DNA from 2 places in the Bacillus sp. HSf4 genome. Region 1 is predicted to be linked to the other one. Evidence: riboswitches for the same ligand, from Rfam matches in the RefSeq annotation. Region 1 holds a riboswitch; the other holds the start of a gene.

Region 1 (7,322 bases):
AACAGTTGCACCAAGAGCCAATAGGACCGCAATAAACACTAGGAACCAAGCCTGGTCTTCAATCGCCGGATTGACAGAATAATCAACCTGCGGAGCTGCGTATGTCATTTTTCCCCCTCCTTTCTATCAAGTAACCAAAGCGTAACATACCCAAATTCATACTGAAATCTATGAATTTTCCTATTTCACAAACACTACCTTCCAACTATTTATTTAAACACGACCCTCTTTTCCCAACCATTGTCCTATTCATATCCTCCGTAATCAGACTTCTTCCCGCATATGACTCTAGTATGTCTGCCACATGGTCAATTTCTCTCAATTTTCAACCTTTTTCGCTTTTCTTTCCTTTGTTCAATCAAACAGGCTGTTTTCTAGCATAGTAGGAAATAAGGAGCAGAAAATAAGGCGCATCCCCATCCGCAATCAAAACAATAAAATAACCATAAAGACCCTATTTCCCAAGCCTTAGATGGTTCTATTTTATCTATTCCATTTTTGTTAATTTTATGTATAAATTTAAATATTACGGTTGCATATCTTCCAAACCTAGATCAAAAGATGTTGATTACATTGTAAAATTGATTTAACATTATGTCTAGTCTATTTAACAATATGTCAAATATACTATATAAACGAAGAATTGCAGGTGGTAAGATGAACAACAGAGTCAGAGAGCTGAGGGCCAGATACGGATATTCACAAGAAGGGCTGGCAAAAGCTGTCGGGGTCACGAGACAAACCGTAGCGGCGATTGAAAAAGGCAATTACATACCATCGCTCCTATTGGCATTGAAAATTTGCGAGGAGTTTCAATTAAAAATGGAAGATGTCTTTTGGTTAGAGGAGGGAAAAACTGAATGAATATGAAAACGAGGACCCTTTTTCACATTGTGCTTTTCGGACTGGCATGCTGGACGTTTATCACGTTTTTTAAAGCAGCTGAACAAATTGCCAGAAGCCTGAAAACAAGCGATTCTGAACTGTATTTTGTTTTTAACCCGATTCCCATCCTTCTGTTTGCTGCGGTCCTTGCGGTCTACTCTTATTTGGAGAAAAAAGGATCCCGCAAACAAAACCTTCTATCCATCCCGGACGAATTTAAGGAACAGGATGAAAGGGAGCAGATGATCACCGCCAAAGCGTGCCGCACTTCTTATATCGTCCTGTATTTCGCAATGCCTGTCGCAGCGCTCGCGATGATTTTTTATCCGTTTATTCAAGCCGATATCCCGTACTTTCCGATCATCGTCATCTTCGTGTTGATCGTCATTCAGCACTTGTCATATATGCTGTCATTTCAAAAAAACAAATAAAAGCAGATGAAGGTCGGGCCTTCATCTGCTTTTTTGTCAGCTGTAAATTTGACCGCCGGCCTTTTTAAATTCCTTCGCCTTCTCTTCAAGTCCTTTTTCAATCGCCGCTTCTTCATCAAGGTTGTTTTCCTTGGCGTAGTCGCGAATATCCTGGGAGATCCTCATGCTGCAAAACTTCGGCCCGCACATCGAGCAAAAATGCGCCGTCTTTGCCCCTTCAGCGGGGAGCGTCTCATCGTGAAACGCAAGCGCTCTTTCCGGATCAAGTGAGAGGTTGAACTGATCGCGCCAGCGAAATTCAAAGCGCGCTTTCGACAACGCATCATCGCGAATCTGTGCGCCGGGATGCCCTTTGGCGAGATCAGCCGCATGGGCCGCGATTTTATATGTAATGACCCCTTCGCGGACGTCATCTTTATTCGGAAGCCCGAGATGTTCTTTCGGCGTGACATAGCAAAGCATCGCCGTTCCATACCAGCCGATCATCGCCGCTCCGATCGCCGATGTAATATGATCATACCCCGGGGCGATATCTGTCGTCAGCGGCCCGAGTGTATAAAATGGCGCCTCCTTGCATATCTCCATCTGCTTATCGACGTTTTCTTTAATTTTGTGCATCGGTACATGCCCCGGCCCTTCGATCATTACCTGAACGTCATGCTTCCAGGCGATTTCCGTCAGCTCGCCAAGCGTTTCCAATTCGGCAAATTGCGCTTCATCATTGGCATCCGCAATCGAACCCGGTCGAAGGCCGTCTCCAAGTGAAAACGCGATATCATACGCTTTCATAATTTCGCATATCTCTTCAAAATGTGTGTAAAGAAAGCTTTCTTCATGATGGGCGAGACACCACTGCGCCATGATCGCCCCGCCGCGGGAAACGATTCCTGTGACACGCTTTGCCGTCAGCGGCACATAGTGGAGCCGGACACCGGCATGAATCGTAAAATAATCGACGCCCTGCTCAGCTTGTTCAATCAATGTGTCGCGGTAAACATCCCACGTCAAATCTTCAGCGACGCCGTTTACTTTTTCAAGCGCCTGATAGATCGGCACTGTTCCGACGGGCACAGGGCAGTTGCGGATAATCCATTCCCTTGTCGTGTGAATATCCTTTCCTGTGGACAGATCCATCATGGTATCGGCCCCCCAGCGGATCGCCCACGTCATTTTTTCCACTTCTTCTTCAATCGAGGATGTGACGGCGGAATTGCCGATATTTGCATTGATTTTCACATGGAAATTCCGGCCGATGATCATCGGCTCGCTTTCCGGATGATTGATGTTTGCCGGGATGATCGCCCGGCCGCTCGCCACTTCGTCGCGGACAAACTCGGGAGATACATGCTCGCGAATGGCGATAAACTCCATTTCAGGAGTGATGATCCCCTTTCTCGCATAATGAAGCTGAGTGACATTTTGTCCTTTTTTGGCGCGCAGCGGTTTTCTTTTCAGCCCCGGATAGCTGTGATTCGCCTGCTTCCCGCTTTTATAGCCGTTATCCTCAGGCTTCACTTCCCGTCCCTCATATTCCTCAGTATCGCCGCGCTCTTTGATCCAGGCTGAGCGCAAAGGCTTAAGCCCTTTTAGAATATCAACTTCCGCATGTTCATCCGTATAAGGACCGCTCGTGTCATATACGCGCACAGGCTGATTTTCTTCTTCTCCAAATGATCCCGTCGTAGAACTCAAGGCGATTTCTCTCATCGGCACCTGAATGTCAGGCCGGGACCCTGCGACATAGACCTTTCGGCTTCCAGAAAAGCTTGACATCAACTTAATGTTTTTTTGCTGCACTGACTCTTGTTTCATGTGTACATTCCTTCCCCTCTTTAAAAAAGATCTTAGACGAAACTCCAGAACAGCACCAGCACAAAAAAACCAGGCACATTGATGAACCTGGTTTTACAGTCAGTAAAATCCGCAGATGAACGTCTGATCTCCCGACATCTGCAAACACCTTTTTACTTCCCCACGCTGGTACGAACCAGATCAGGTCCAAAGGGTTAAGAAACCCGGTCGTTTCTCTCTCAGCCCATACAGGGCACCCCTAGTAAAGCTATTCATTTCTTCATTATGGTAGCATATCCAGTGATTGATGGAAAGGTGAAGTTTGAACCGATTTAAGCCTATGAAAGTTTCCGCTTTTTTTAAGAGACTCCCGTTTTTTAGCTTCGAAAAGACAAAGGACCTATTGATTTCAAAATAAAATGAATCTTTCGCCCTGTGTAAAACGTATTCATTTCTTGTACGACAATAATAGGAGGAATGGTAAACATGTCTTTTTTGAAAAAGCTTGCAGCAAGCGCCGGGATCGGTTCAGCGAAAGTGAATACGATTCTGGACAAGAGCGCATATCGCCCGGGAGAACGGGTGAGCGGAACCGTTCATGTTAAAGGCGGCAATGTTGAACAGCACATCAGGTATATCGATTTATTGCTCGAGACGGAATATCTCGTCGTCAAGAAAGACGAAAAACATTGGAAAAACGCTACCATTGAATCCCACCGCGTGACAGATGCCTTTACAATCAAAACCGGTGAAGAACGGGAATTTTCTTTCTCATTCATTCTTCCGCTTGACACGCCGATTACGATAAAAGGAGCTAAAGTGTTCTTATTGACCGACCTGGACATACAAGGCGGGATTGACAAATCGGATGATGATCATCTCTTCGTTAAACCACATCCGTGGGTTCACAGTATTTTAGAAACGGTTGAAAGCCTCGGATTCCGGCTTCATGAGGCGGACTGTGAGCAAGCATCATATTTCAGAAAGCGTTTGCCTTTCGTCCAGGAATTCGAATTTGTGCCGGTCACACCGCACTATCGTCAGCTGCTGGATGAAGTGGAGCTCGTTTTTCTTGTGCAGGAGGACGGGGTGGATGTGATCATCGAAGTGGACCGCCGCGCAAGAGGAATGCGGGGCTGGCTGGAAGAAATGTATAACGGCGGTGAAGAGGTCTGTCGCCTCCATTTTGACGAATCAGAGCTCAAGGATAAAGGAGAGCTTGCAGAGGTGCTGAAGGACATCATTGAACAATGCGCCAAATAGATTGAAGGAGCCGGCTCAAACAAGCCGGCTCCTTTTGCAGTCATGACAAATTGTCGTGCAAAACGCCAATGATCCGCCTCAGATCGGCGGCGGCGAGTTGCCCCGGTGCAGAGGCCTTCTTGGCCGCCCCGAATGTCATCGCCGAGCCAAACACCTCTCCGGCCAGACGGCTGATGACACCTTTTCCAGCCATTGACATCGTGATTATGGGCCGCTTCGCGTAGTGCTCATTCATCAAATAAGTCGCTTCAAGCAATTTCAGCACATCAGCCGGTGTTTCAGGCATCACAGCAATTTTTGGCAGATCCGCGCCCAGCTCTTGCGCTTTCTTCAAGCGGGAAATCATTTCTTCAACGGACGGTGTTTTCTCAAAATCATGGTTGGAAATGATGACAGACACATCTTTCGCCTGTGCGGCTTCCACCAGCGCTTTCACGTCGCGTTCCTCATAAAACAGCTCGATATCGATCACATCGGCAAGCCCTGTGTTGACAACCGCCTGATTTAAAGAAACATAATATTCCCGGCCGACTTCCTTTTCCCCGCCTTCCCTTGCACTGCGGAAAGTAAAGATGAGCGGCATGTCGTGCAAAAGAGCGCGGATTTCCGCCAAAGCCTCCGCGACCTTCTCAACGTCTTCAACATCTTCAAAAAAGTCCGCCCGCCACTCGGCAACATCCGCATCAAGCGTCTTGATGTGTGCCGCTTCTTCTTTCAATTGCGCAAGCGTTTTTCCGACGAGAGGCACACAGATTTTCGGCGCTCCTTCTCCAAAGGTAACCCCTTTGACCTTCACCAGTTTCTTCACTTGTTTCAGCTCCTCTATGTCCGAGAAATCTCAATGACTTAACGGTACCGAATATTCATCACAAGCGCAAGAAAAATCTTAAGAATGTCAGACGCATAGGCAACCACATATGAATAGGAATATTATGAAGAAAGAAGGGGGAAATGATATGTATGGTCATCCTGTTCCTTATGATACAAATATGAGGAACATCCAAAATCGCCATGTGTTACAAACCGTTCAGCACTGTGAAGCTGTTTGTGAATTCACCGCAAATTACATTCTCACAAGGGAAGATGCAAACCGTCGAAAAGAGCAACTGAGAATGCTTAGAGATTGTGCGGATATATGCACGCTGACCGCTAAATATATGGCACGGCACAGCCGCTTTGCCAAATCGCCGGCCTCGGTGTGCGCCAAAATTTGCGAAGCCTGCGGAAATCATTGTCTACGGCATCCTGACCAGCAATCGCAAAAGTGCGGCCAAACATGCCTGCAATGCGCCCGGGAATGCCGTGAATTCGCGATGTCTTCTTGATGATACTCAATACCCAAAAAGGTTCATACAAATAAAAAAGACGGCTGAACAGCCGTCCTCTGTTTTACAGGTTTTAAGAGCCTGCTCCCCTAGATGAACGTTTTTTCATTTTAAAGAACCTCCTTTCCTGTTAGTTTACTTGATTTTATCGCTTTCTCCAAGAAGTATGTGGAATTTTTGTAATGATTTAACGAACTGTACACTTTTGCCACATCTTCTGCAAGTGCTTCAATATCCACATAAGCCTTTCTCTTTTCCAGCCTGCCAATCAGTTCCTTGACTTGCTCAGCCCCTTCAAGGGGGACAGTGTAGCAGATATTGAGAACAGAGAACTTGAGGGAGAAGTTGATATTATTTGTTTTCTGCGCAAAATCAGCGCCTAATATGACCCACTTTATGGCTTTGTCCAATTCCCCGATCTTATAAGTCGATCGGGCCGACTCATAAATACACTGCATATACATAATCGGGGCGTTTTTTTTAAGATCATTTGTTTTAAAGGACAGGTCAAAATATTCAAGCGCTTCTTCATGCTGATCCTCTTGAATTTTTAAAAAACCTAAATCATAATAAACAGCGGCTAACAAATGGTTGTCACCCATCTTCATCAGCCTGTCAGCACAGCTTTTGAGCATGTTTTCCGCTCTCATCAGCCGGCCGTCGTCTATGTAATTCAAAGCCAGCAGAACAGTGCAGTTTATGGATTGTGTCTTATATTCCCCGTATGCCTGATAAATGCTTTTCGCCATTTGGAGGTGATGAAAAGAGAGCAGGGTTGTTTTCGTAAAATAATAAAGGTTCCCAAGCTTATAATGAAACTCGGCCTTTTCGATCTCATCCTCAACCTTGTCCAGCTGTCTTTCTGCGACCCTGAAAAATGTGAGGGCTTGAGAGTAGTTATTTTTCGCACTCTCATACATTCCTTTGAACAGAAAATAATAATACCTTAACATATTATCGGTTTTAGCCTTATCCTCGGCATTGGGAGGAAGTGAAGGTTCTCCCGCCACATCTTCCATTAGCACTCTAAATCTATAGTCGAGCAAATTAAAATAAAGCAATACATCTTGATCTTCTTCCATAACGCCAAACAGACTCTCTATCCTGTCCCTAAGCTCTATCGCCTTGGAGACTTCCCTCTTTTTAATATGGACGTACCATGTATTGATCAGGTTGGCTACATCCACCGAGGCCACCGCATTCATTGACAAACCTCCCATATCTCATCCTGCCTCTACCGTTTATGATCATATTTTACAGAAAGTTGTCAATTTTTGCAAAGGGGTTGTGCGAATATTTTACCTGCTCAGCTCATGCAATTGGAGCAATTTTCACATTCTGCCTTCGCTCCTTTTCTTCTGAGCTCATGACTCCATAATCCTCCTTAGTATCCACAACTGTCTTTTCTGGAGATCGGGCGGCTTGCAGGCCTCCGTATGCTGAAAGTAAACAAACCATCCGGAAATGAACGAACTGATTTCAAAAGTTACTGGGAGTGTACATGATGTTCTCTCATTAAAAAACACCCCAACCGTTGGATCGTTGGGGTGCCATTCATCTAACTTACTTTTGGATTTACTCCATATTGATTATCGTTTTTTTCACTATCTTGACAGTAAAAGATCAG
Region 2 (7,322 bases), 1.8 Mb from region 1:
AAACGAGGGGGTAATGATGGAGAAAAAGCATTCATTAGGGTTTGAAACAATCGCTCTTCATGGAGGACAAGTACCTGACCCTACTACAAATTCTAGAGCAGTCCCTATTTATCAAACAAGCTCATATATTTTTAACGACACAGATCATGCTGCAGATTTGTTTTCTTTAAAAGAACCCGGAAATATTTATACACGTATCATGAATCCTACTCATGATGTTTTTGAGCAACGTGTTGCCCTAATGGAAGGCGGCGTAGGGGCATTAGCAACTTCATCGGGACAGTCAGCTATTACATATTCTATTTTGAACATAGCAGAAGCAGGAGATGAAATTATCGCTTCCAGCAGCCTGTATGGGGGGACCTATGCTTTATTTGCTCATACTTTGACAAAGCTTGGAATCAAATTTCACTTGGTTGATGTAGACGATCCAGCTCAATTTCAAGAAAAAATGAATGATAAAACAAAGGCTGTGTTTATAGAAACGATTGGAAATCCTCGAATTAATATTGCGGATATTCAAGCAATTGCCGATATTGCACATGCAAATAATGTTCCGCTTATCGTTGATAATACATTTGCCTCCCCATATTTATGCAGGCCGATTGAGTATGGCGCAGATATTGTGGTTCATTCAGCTACCAAATTTATTGGCGGCCATGGAACCTCTATCGGCGGTGTTATTGTAGATTCTGGAAAATTCAATTGGGCTAACGGAAAATTTTCAGGTTTGTCAGAACCAGATCTAAGTTATCATGGGCTAGTTTATACAGATGCACTGGGATCGCTAGCTTATATTACAAAAGCACGCGTTACGTTGCTTAGAGACATTGGAGCTTCCGCTTCGCCATTCAATACATTTATGTTTCTTCAGGGATTAGAAACTCTTCCTCTACGGATGGAGCGCCATGTAGAAAATGCCCTTAAGGTTGCACAATTTTTAGAAAAACATCCCCATGTCTCATGGGTTAATTATCCAGGCCTTGCATCAAACCCTTATCACGAACTTGCTCAAAAGTATTTGCCAAAAGGAGCAGGATCCATTTTCACATTTGGTATTAAAGGCGGTGTGGAAGAAGGGAAGAAATTTATTAACAGCGTGAAGATTTTCAGTCATTTGGCGAATGTTGGCGATGCGAAATCACTGGTTATTCATCCTGCCAGCACGACCCATCAACAGCTGGATGAAGAAAGTCAGGTAAAAGCCGGTGTTACTCCGGATATGATTCGTCTTTCTATTGGTATTGAAACGATTGATGATATTCTTTACGATTTAGACAACGCTCTCCAAGTCAGTCAGCAATAACATTACCTGCAGCTCATCGCAAAGTAAATTTAAAAAACGTCATTCTATCATTACAAACCAATAGAATGGCGTTTTTAAATAGAAGAAACAACGGGTTTTTAAGAATTATTATGGTGTTATCATGTAACAGCTAGCATATTGAAGATCTCTATTGTACGTATAAGTCGCTAAGTTGGAGTATATGACGAAGGCTGCGCAAGAGCTTCTGTTTTTGCTCAAATAAAGATTAAGGTAAATCACCAGTAGATACTAGATCACTTTGTTCCGACTAATGCAGGAGAAGGGGGAGAATTTCTTGTAGAACTAGCGAAAACAGGATTTCTCTCGGCCCCTCTGTTACGATACGGGTTACTTATCTTGGTCGTCATTTTCACTTTCTTGGATATGGTCTTTTTGTTATTGTACTTACAAATCGTATACCGCTGAAGGAAATGGACATAGCTTGAAATTTATCAGACGACAACTACGACTTTCCCAGGCACAACAAAAGCATTTATTTTAATCAATAATTTTCCGAAAGAAAAAACTGCAGATATTTTAGTAGATTTACTTAATGTAATAGGGGCATCTGAAGCAATAGGACCAACCTGCACCAACTGGTCCAACAGGAGACATAAATAAATTTTATTCTCTGTATTATTGTTTTTTATAAATTTTATATAGTTATACATACTGATTACCGGCATAAAATACGTTAACATATCGATTAAACAATATATAAGATATTAATTGGAGGTTCGATATGGCGATTATTTTTGACGATTATGACAAGGCAATATTAAGAGAATTTCAGGAAGATGATTCCATATCAAATCTAAATTTATCAAAGAAAATTGGGCTTTCACCATCGGCATGTCTTGCAAGAACAAAAAACCTAGTAGAAACTGGTATGATTAAAAAGTTTACGACGATTGTTGATGAGAAAAAATTGGGGATTGAAGTCACAGCATTAGCACTCATCAATTTATCACCCCTGAATAGGGAAACCATTCATTCATTTTTAGAGGATATAAACAAATATCCACAGGCTCAAGAGTGCTACACACTGACAGGAAGCCATGACTACATGCTTAAGATTGTAGCAAAGGACATGGAGAGTTATCGAAACTTTATCATTGATTCATTAATGCAGAATCCGGCAATCAGTGAAGTTGATACAAGCATGGTTATGAGTACAGAAAAAAGGACGGTCAGTGTGCCAATTGACGAAGTTTAGGAGGTTATGGATTTGAATGAGAACAAGGATTCGTTAAATTTAAATTCTCTTAGGACATACAATCAAGTGAATAAAAGAATTCAAATATGGGCTGCATTTCGTGCGGCTTTTCCGCATACGGTTCCTATTTTGGCGGGTTTTGTATTTTTGGGGATTGCCTATGGGATCTATATGAATTCATTAGGGTTCAGCGCTATTTATCCAATCATCATGAGCTTTGCCATTTTTGCAGGGTCAATGGAGTTTGTCGCAGCCAATTTTTTGCTTGTGGCGTTCAACCCGATGAATGCTCTTTTTTTAACGTTAATGGTGAACGCACGCCATTTGTTTTATGGCATTTCTATGCTGGATAAGTATAGGGGAACCGGGAAGAAAAAGTTTTATCTGATTTACGGGATGTGTGATGAGTCTTTTTCTATCAATTGTACAGTTGATATTCCGAAGAATGTGGACAAGGGCTGGTTTATGTTCTTTGTAACACTGCTTAATCATTCTTATTGGGTGATAGGGGCAGCGATTGGCGGCATTTTTGGCTCTCTTGTCAAGTTCAACACAGAAGGGCTCGATTTTGTGATGACGGCTCTTTTTGTTGTGATTTTCATTGAACAGTGGATCAAAGAGAAACGGCACTTCAGCAATCTTGCAGGACTTGGACTTTCAGCAGTCAGCCTTATGATTTTTGGCGGAAGCAACTTCATTATTCCTGCGATGCTTGCTATTTTGGTGACGCTTACCGCTTTGAGAAAACCATTGGAGAAAGTTGAGGTTGCCCGATGACAATGAGTGTAACGCAGCAAATCATCACGATTGCCATAGTCGTGATAGGCACAATGCTGACAAGGTTTCTTCCATTTATGGTTTTCCCATCGGGTAAACCAACACCGAAGTATGTGCAGTATCTCGGTAAAGTACTGCCATCGGCAGTGTTAGGACTTTTGGTGATCTATTGTTTTAAGGATGTGAGCCTGCTTTCTGGCAGTCACGGGTTCCCTGAGCTTATTGCAGTAGGTGTAGTTGCACTGCTTCACTTCTGGAAGAAAAATATGCTCCTCTCCATAGCGGGAGGAACCGTTGTATATATGATTTTGGTACAATTGGTTTTTTGATCATACTGATTTGGATTTATGAAAAGCAAAGGGGCGGGGAATGGTGAAAAAGAAAATTGACGAGTCTCAAATCTATGAACAATACCGTGAACAAATTTATAAACAAGTAGAGAATGATCCGTATGCACAGTCGTTAGGAAGATGCCTGATCAAAGAGAAGCTTTGCGTATGAGGTTAGTAGAATTAGATAAACTTGAAATGTCAATACTTCTCTCGTTCTGATCAGTACGAGAGAAGATCTATGCACGTTTAAGAGAATTAGAACGACCTGAGTAAAGGGAAGAAGAATCCATCTTTATTTGAGGTCGTTGAACTAACAGCAAATGATGTAAAGAAATGCAACAAAAAAATGTAACATTAAAACGCATCGAACACCCAATCAATAAGGCAGGTGAGAAAAAAAGGCGACCGCGCAGAGTTGAATCAGAGACCTTACATGAAACAGCATTAAATATATTAAAGCAGCAGGAAAAGCCAATTAGAAGTATCAATCTGCAAAAGAAGATTGAAAAGAAAACTGGTAGACAAATCTCTAATATGACGGTATTTATGGATCAATTAAAGAAAAAAATCCAGAGATAAGAAAACCTCATAGAGGACGATATATTTTGGTGAGGACTTAAAAAATGGAGCGCTTGTAATACTGGGGGAATATAATTTTCATAAATTTCCACCTTTTTGAGGACCTAGTGAAAGAAATAGAAGCCGGAATTTTGGCCGGCTTCTACAGCGTTATTTCCCCTTCGCTTTTTTTCGTTTCTCCTTCTCCGCCCGGTAAAACTCATGAAACATCTTCATCAATGCCCGTTTTTCGATCCGCGACACATAGCTCCGCGAAATCCCGAGCTCTTTCGCGATCTCGCGCTGCGTTTTTTCTTTCTTCAAATCAAGGCCGAAGCGGCCGACGATGACTTCTTTTTCTCTGCCGTCGAGGATGTCGATGTATTTTTTGACTTTTTCAAGCTCCATGTTGAGCTGGATGGTGTCGATGACGTCTTCGTTTTCCGATTTGAGGACATCGATGAGGCTGATTTCAATGCCACTCACAGGTTATCCGTTTTTGTTGCGTTAAAGAGATAAACAATTAACTTGTTTTTTAGGGAGCTTACTGTTATCGGTTAATTTTATTAGGTAATATCCTTTTACTTGATGGGAAACTAAAACTAATTAAAAAATAGCGAACTATATCGGCATTTTTTGCTACTACATTAGAGAATCTCTCTAGGCGTAGCCATGACATGCCATCAAATGCAACTCATGGTTAACTTTCAAAAAAACTTTTGTCGGTTGATACGTAGGGTTCAACGTTAATCCTATCATTGTTTGACAAGTGGTATGGAATAGTTTAGAATTAAAGTAAATATTTATATTTTATCCACTGGGGGAGCTTTTAGAAGCTGAGAAGAGACATAAGTCCTGACCCTTTGAACCTGATTTGGTTAACACCAACGTAGGGAAGTGAAAAAATTAGAGAGATTTTTTTATCTTATCTATATTTAAGCCACTTTCCATATGAAAGTGGCTTTATTTATTTGAAAGGATGATATTAAAGTGACAACTAAAAAAGTTTTTTTAGCAGGGCCTTTTAAAAGTTTAGTAGATGAGAATACCGGATTGATGAGTTTACATGAAAGGGGAAAGTTAGAGTCGTTAATTTCTTTTTTTGAAAATGAAGGATGGTTAGTTCATAATGCCCATAAGCGAGAAGGATGGGGGAAAGATTTCATGACACCCCAACAATGCACTAAAATTGATTTTGATGAAATAAGCACTTGCGACCTTTTTGTAGCTTTTCCTGGCTCACCGGCTTCTCCTGGAACTCATATAGAAATTGGATGGGCTTCTGCCTTGAAAAAAAAGATAGTGTTATTACTAGAAAATGATAGGGATTATGCATTCTTAATCCAAGGGTTAAATGTAGTAGCTGATGTTGAATACATTAATTTTAAAGATACCGATGATTTATTAAAGAAGATTAAAAGTATCCTTATAAAATAAAGGGTGGAATCTAAATGAGAAAGAAAACTTTTCATGAAGCATATATGGAAACCCTGTATGACATCTATTACAACCCTGAATTTTTGAATTCACCGCGTGGACAAAAAAGCAAAGAAAAATTGAACTATCATCTGACCCTTGAAAATCCAATAGAACGTGTCACTTACTTACCCTCTAGAAAAACAAATATCGTGTTTAATTTTGCTGAAGTTTTATGGTATTTATCGGGGAATAACAACTTAGATTTTATTAGTTATTACAATAAAAAAATGCCTTTATATTCAATGAATAAAAAAACATTAACAGGTACTGCGTATGGGCCTAAAATATTTGAATTTGGAAACGCAAAATTAAATCAATGGAATAGAATAAAAAATCTTTTGACACAAGAAGACGTTGATTCAAAAAGGGCTTTTATTCAAATATTTGATGCCTCGGAACTCTTCGTTTCAGGAAACATTGATGTTTCTTGTACAATCGGTTTGCAATTTTTCATAAGAGAAAACAAGTTATACATGTCTTCCGTCATGCGTGCAAATGATGCATTTCGAGGAATGATTAGTGATCTGTTCTCTTTTACATTTATGCAAGAATTAATGGCGAGAGAACTTCGTTTAGAAGTCGGGGAATATTTCCATAATGTTGGTTCTATTCATATTTACGAATCGGACAACGAATGGGCAAAAACAGTACTTGAGGAAGCTAAAACCCATAATGATATCGCGGCTTTTGAATTTCCTAAAATGCCTGCCGGGAATAATTGGGCCTTCATCGAAACAGTTTTAGAATATGAGGTTTTGCTTAGAAAAGATCAAATTTCAATGTCAAAGCAGGATATTGAAACTCTAGACTTACCTGAATATTGGAAACAGATTCTTTTACTTTTCAGTATATATCAGCATATTGCTTATAAACGAGATATGGATCATTCTCTATTTCAAGGGTTACTTCCTATTTATCAATTTTTTGTTAGAAATAAGTGGTTTAATTACTTCTCAACTAAACAAAAGGGGGGAATTTAATGAAAACTTCTTGGAAAGAAGACAGTGTTGCTGGTAAATTCGATGCTTATAACGACGTTTTAGAACAAACATTAGGTTTTGAGTATGTTTTTCGTAAATTTGATAAAGCGGATATTAAAAAGGTGCTCGATTTTGGCTGTGGTCCCGGAAAGGTAGCATATAGGTTAGCTGAAAGAATAGATTGCAATGTAATCGCAGTAGATGAATCAAGTAAAATGTTAGATATAGCAAAGACAAAAAGAAAGCATCCACATGTTGACTATCATTTAATTGAACATGATAATCTTTCCTTCTTACCAGATCATTCAGTTGATGCTGCTATGGCCTGTTACGTCTTTATTAATACAGAGAGTGATCAACGTATCAAAAGAATCATGGATGAAATTTTTCGTGTGTTAAAACCGGGTGCTTCTTTTGTTATACTCGATACCAACCCTGATTCAACTGGAATAGAATTTTCAACCTTTCGCAACGGAATACCGGGGAAAGAATATTCTTATGGAGAAGAAAGAAATGAGTGGCTTCATGTTCCTGAACAAGCGGATTTAATTTTAAATGACTTTCATTGGCCGAAGTCAATGTACTATAAGCTTTTATCTAGTGCAGGTTTTGAAAGTGTAACTTTACTAGAACCAACGTTAAAGGAAATTGACGGAGAGCAGTTAAAGGCTATC

Evidence for each region. Region 1 has a riboswitch for thiamine pyrophosphate ahead of thiC (phosphomethylpyrimidine synthase ThiC). Riboswitches for the same ligand answer to the same signal wherever they lie in the genome.
Region 2: linked by a shared signal. The riboswitch ahead of P3X63_RS14345 (nucleoside 2-deoxyribosyltransferase) and the one ahead of thiC (phosphomethylpyrimidine synthase ThiC) in region 1 are both predicted to bind thiamine pyrophosphate.

The regions. Positions count from the first base shown of each region.
Region 1 covers NZ_CP120679.1:989,915-997,236, reverse strand. Annotated here, with positions in the region: gene P3X63_RS05030 (hypothetical protein) at 1-108, opposite strand, end outside; gene P3X63_RS05025 (helix-turn-helix transcriptional regulator) at 658-864, shown strand; gene P3X63_RS05020 (DUF2178 domain-containing protein) at 861-1,316, shown strand; gene thiC (phosphomethylpyrimidine synthase ThiC) at 1,353-3,128, opposite strand; TPP riboswitch at 3,269-3,378, opposite strand; gene P3X63_RS05010 (sporulation protein) at 3,594-4,370, shown strand; gene aroD (type I 3-dehydroquinate dehydratase) at 4,411-5,178, opposite strand; gene P3X63_RS05000 (four-helix bundle copper-binding protein) at 5,327-5,695, shown strand; gene P3X63_RS04995 (response regulator aspartate phosphatase) at 5,806-6,900, opposite strand; gene P3X63_RS04990 (DUF805 domain-containing protein) at 7,254-7,322, opposite strand, start outside.
Region 2 covers NZ_CP120679.1:2,777,777-2,785,098, reverse strand. Annotated here, with positions in the region: gene P3X63_RS14380 (homocysteine synthase) at 17-1,306, shown strand; gene P3X63_RS14375 (Lrp/AsnC family transcriptional regulator) at 2,049-2,522, shown strand; gene azlC (azaleucine resistance protein AzlC) at 2,535-3,299, shown strand; gene P3X63_RS14365 (branched-chain amino acid transporter permease) at 3,296-3,628, shown strand; gene P3X63_RS14360 (hypothetical protein) at 3,669-3,800, shown strand; gene P3X63_RS14355 (Rok-like winged helix domain-containing protein) at 3,965-4,210, shown strand; partial or broken gene P3X63_RS14350 (sigma-70 family RNA polymerase sigma factor) at 4,361-4,669, opposite strand; TPP riboswitch at 4,999-5,102, shown strand; gene P3X63_RS14345 (nucleoside 2-deoxyribosyltransferase) at 5,180-5,626, shown strand; gene P3X63_RS14340 (thymidylate synthase) at 5,641-6,648, shown strand; gene P3X63_RS14335 (class I SAM-dependent methyltransferase) at 6,648-7,322, shown strand, end outside.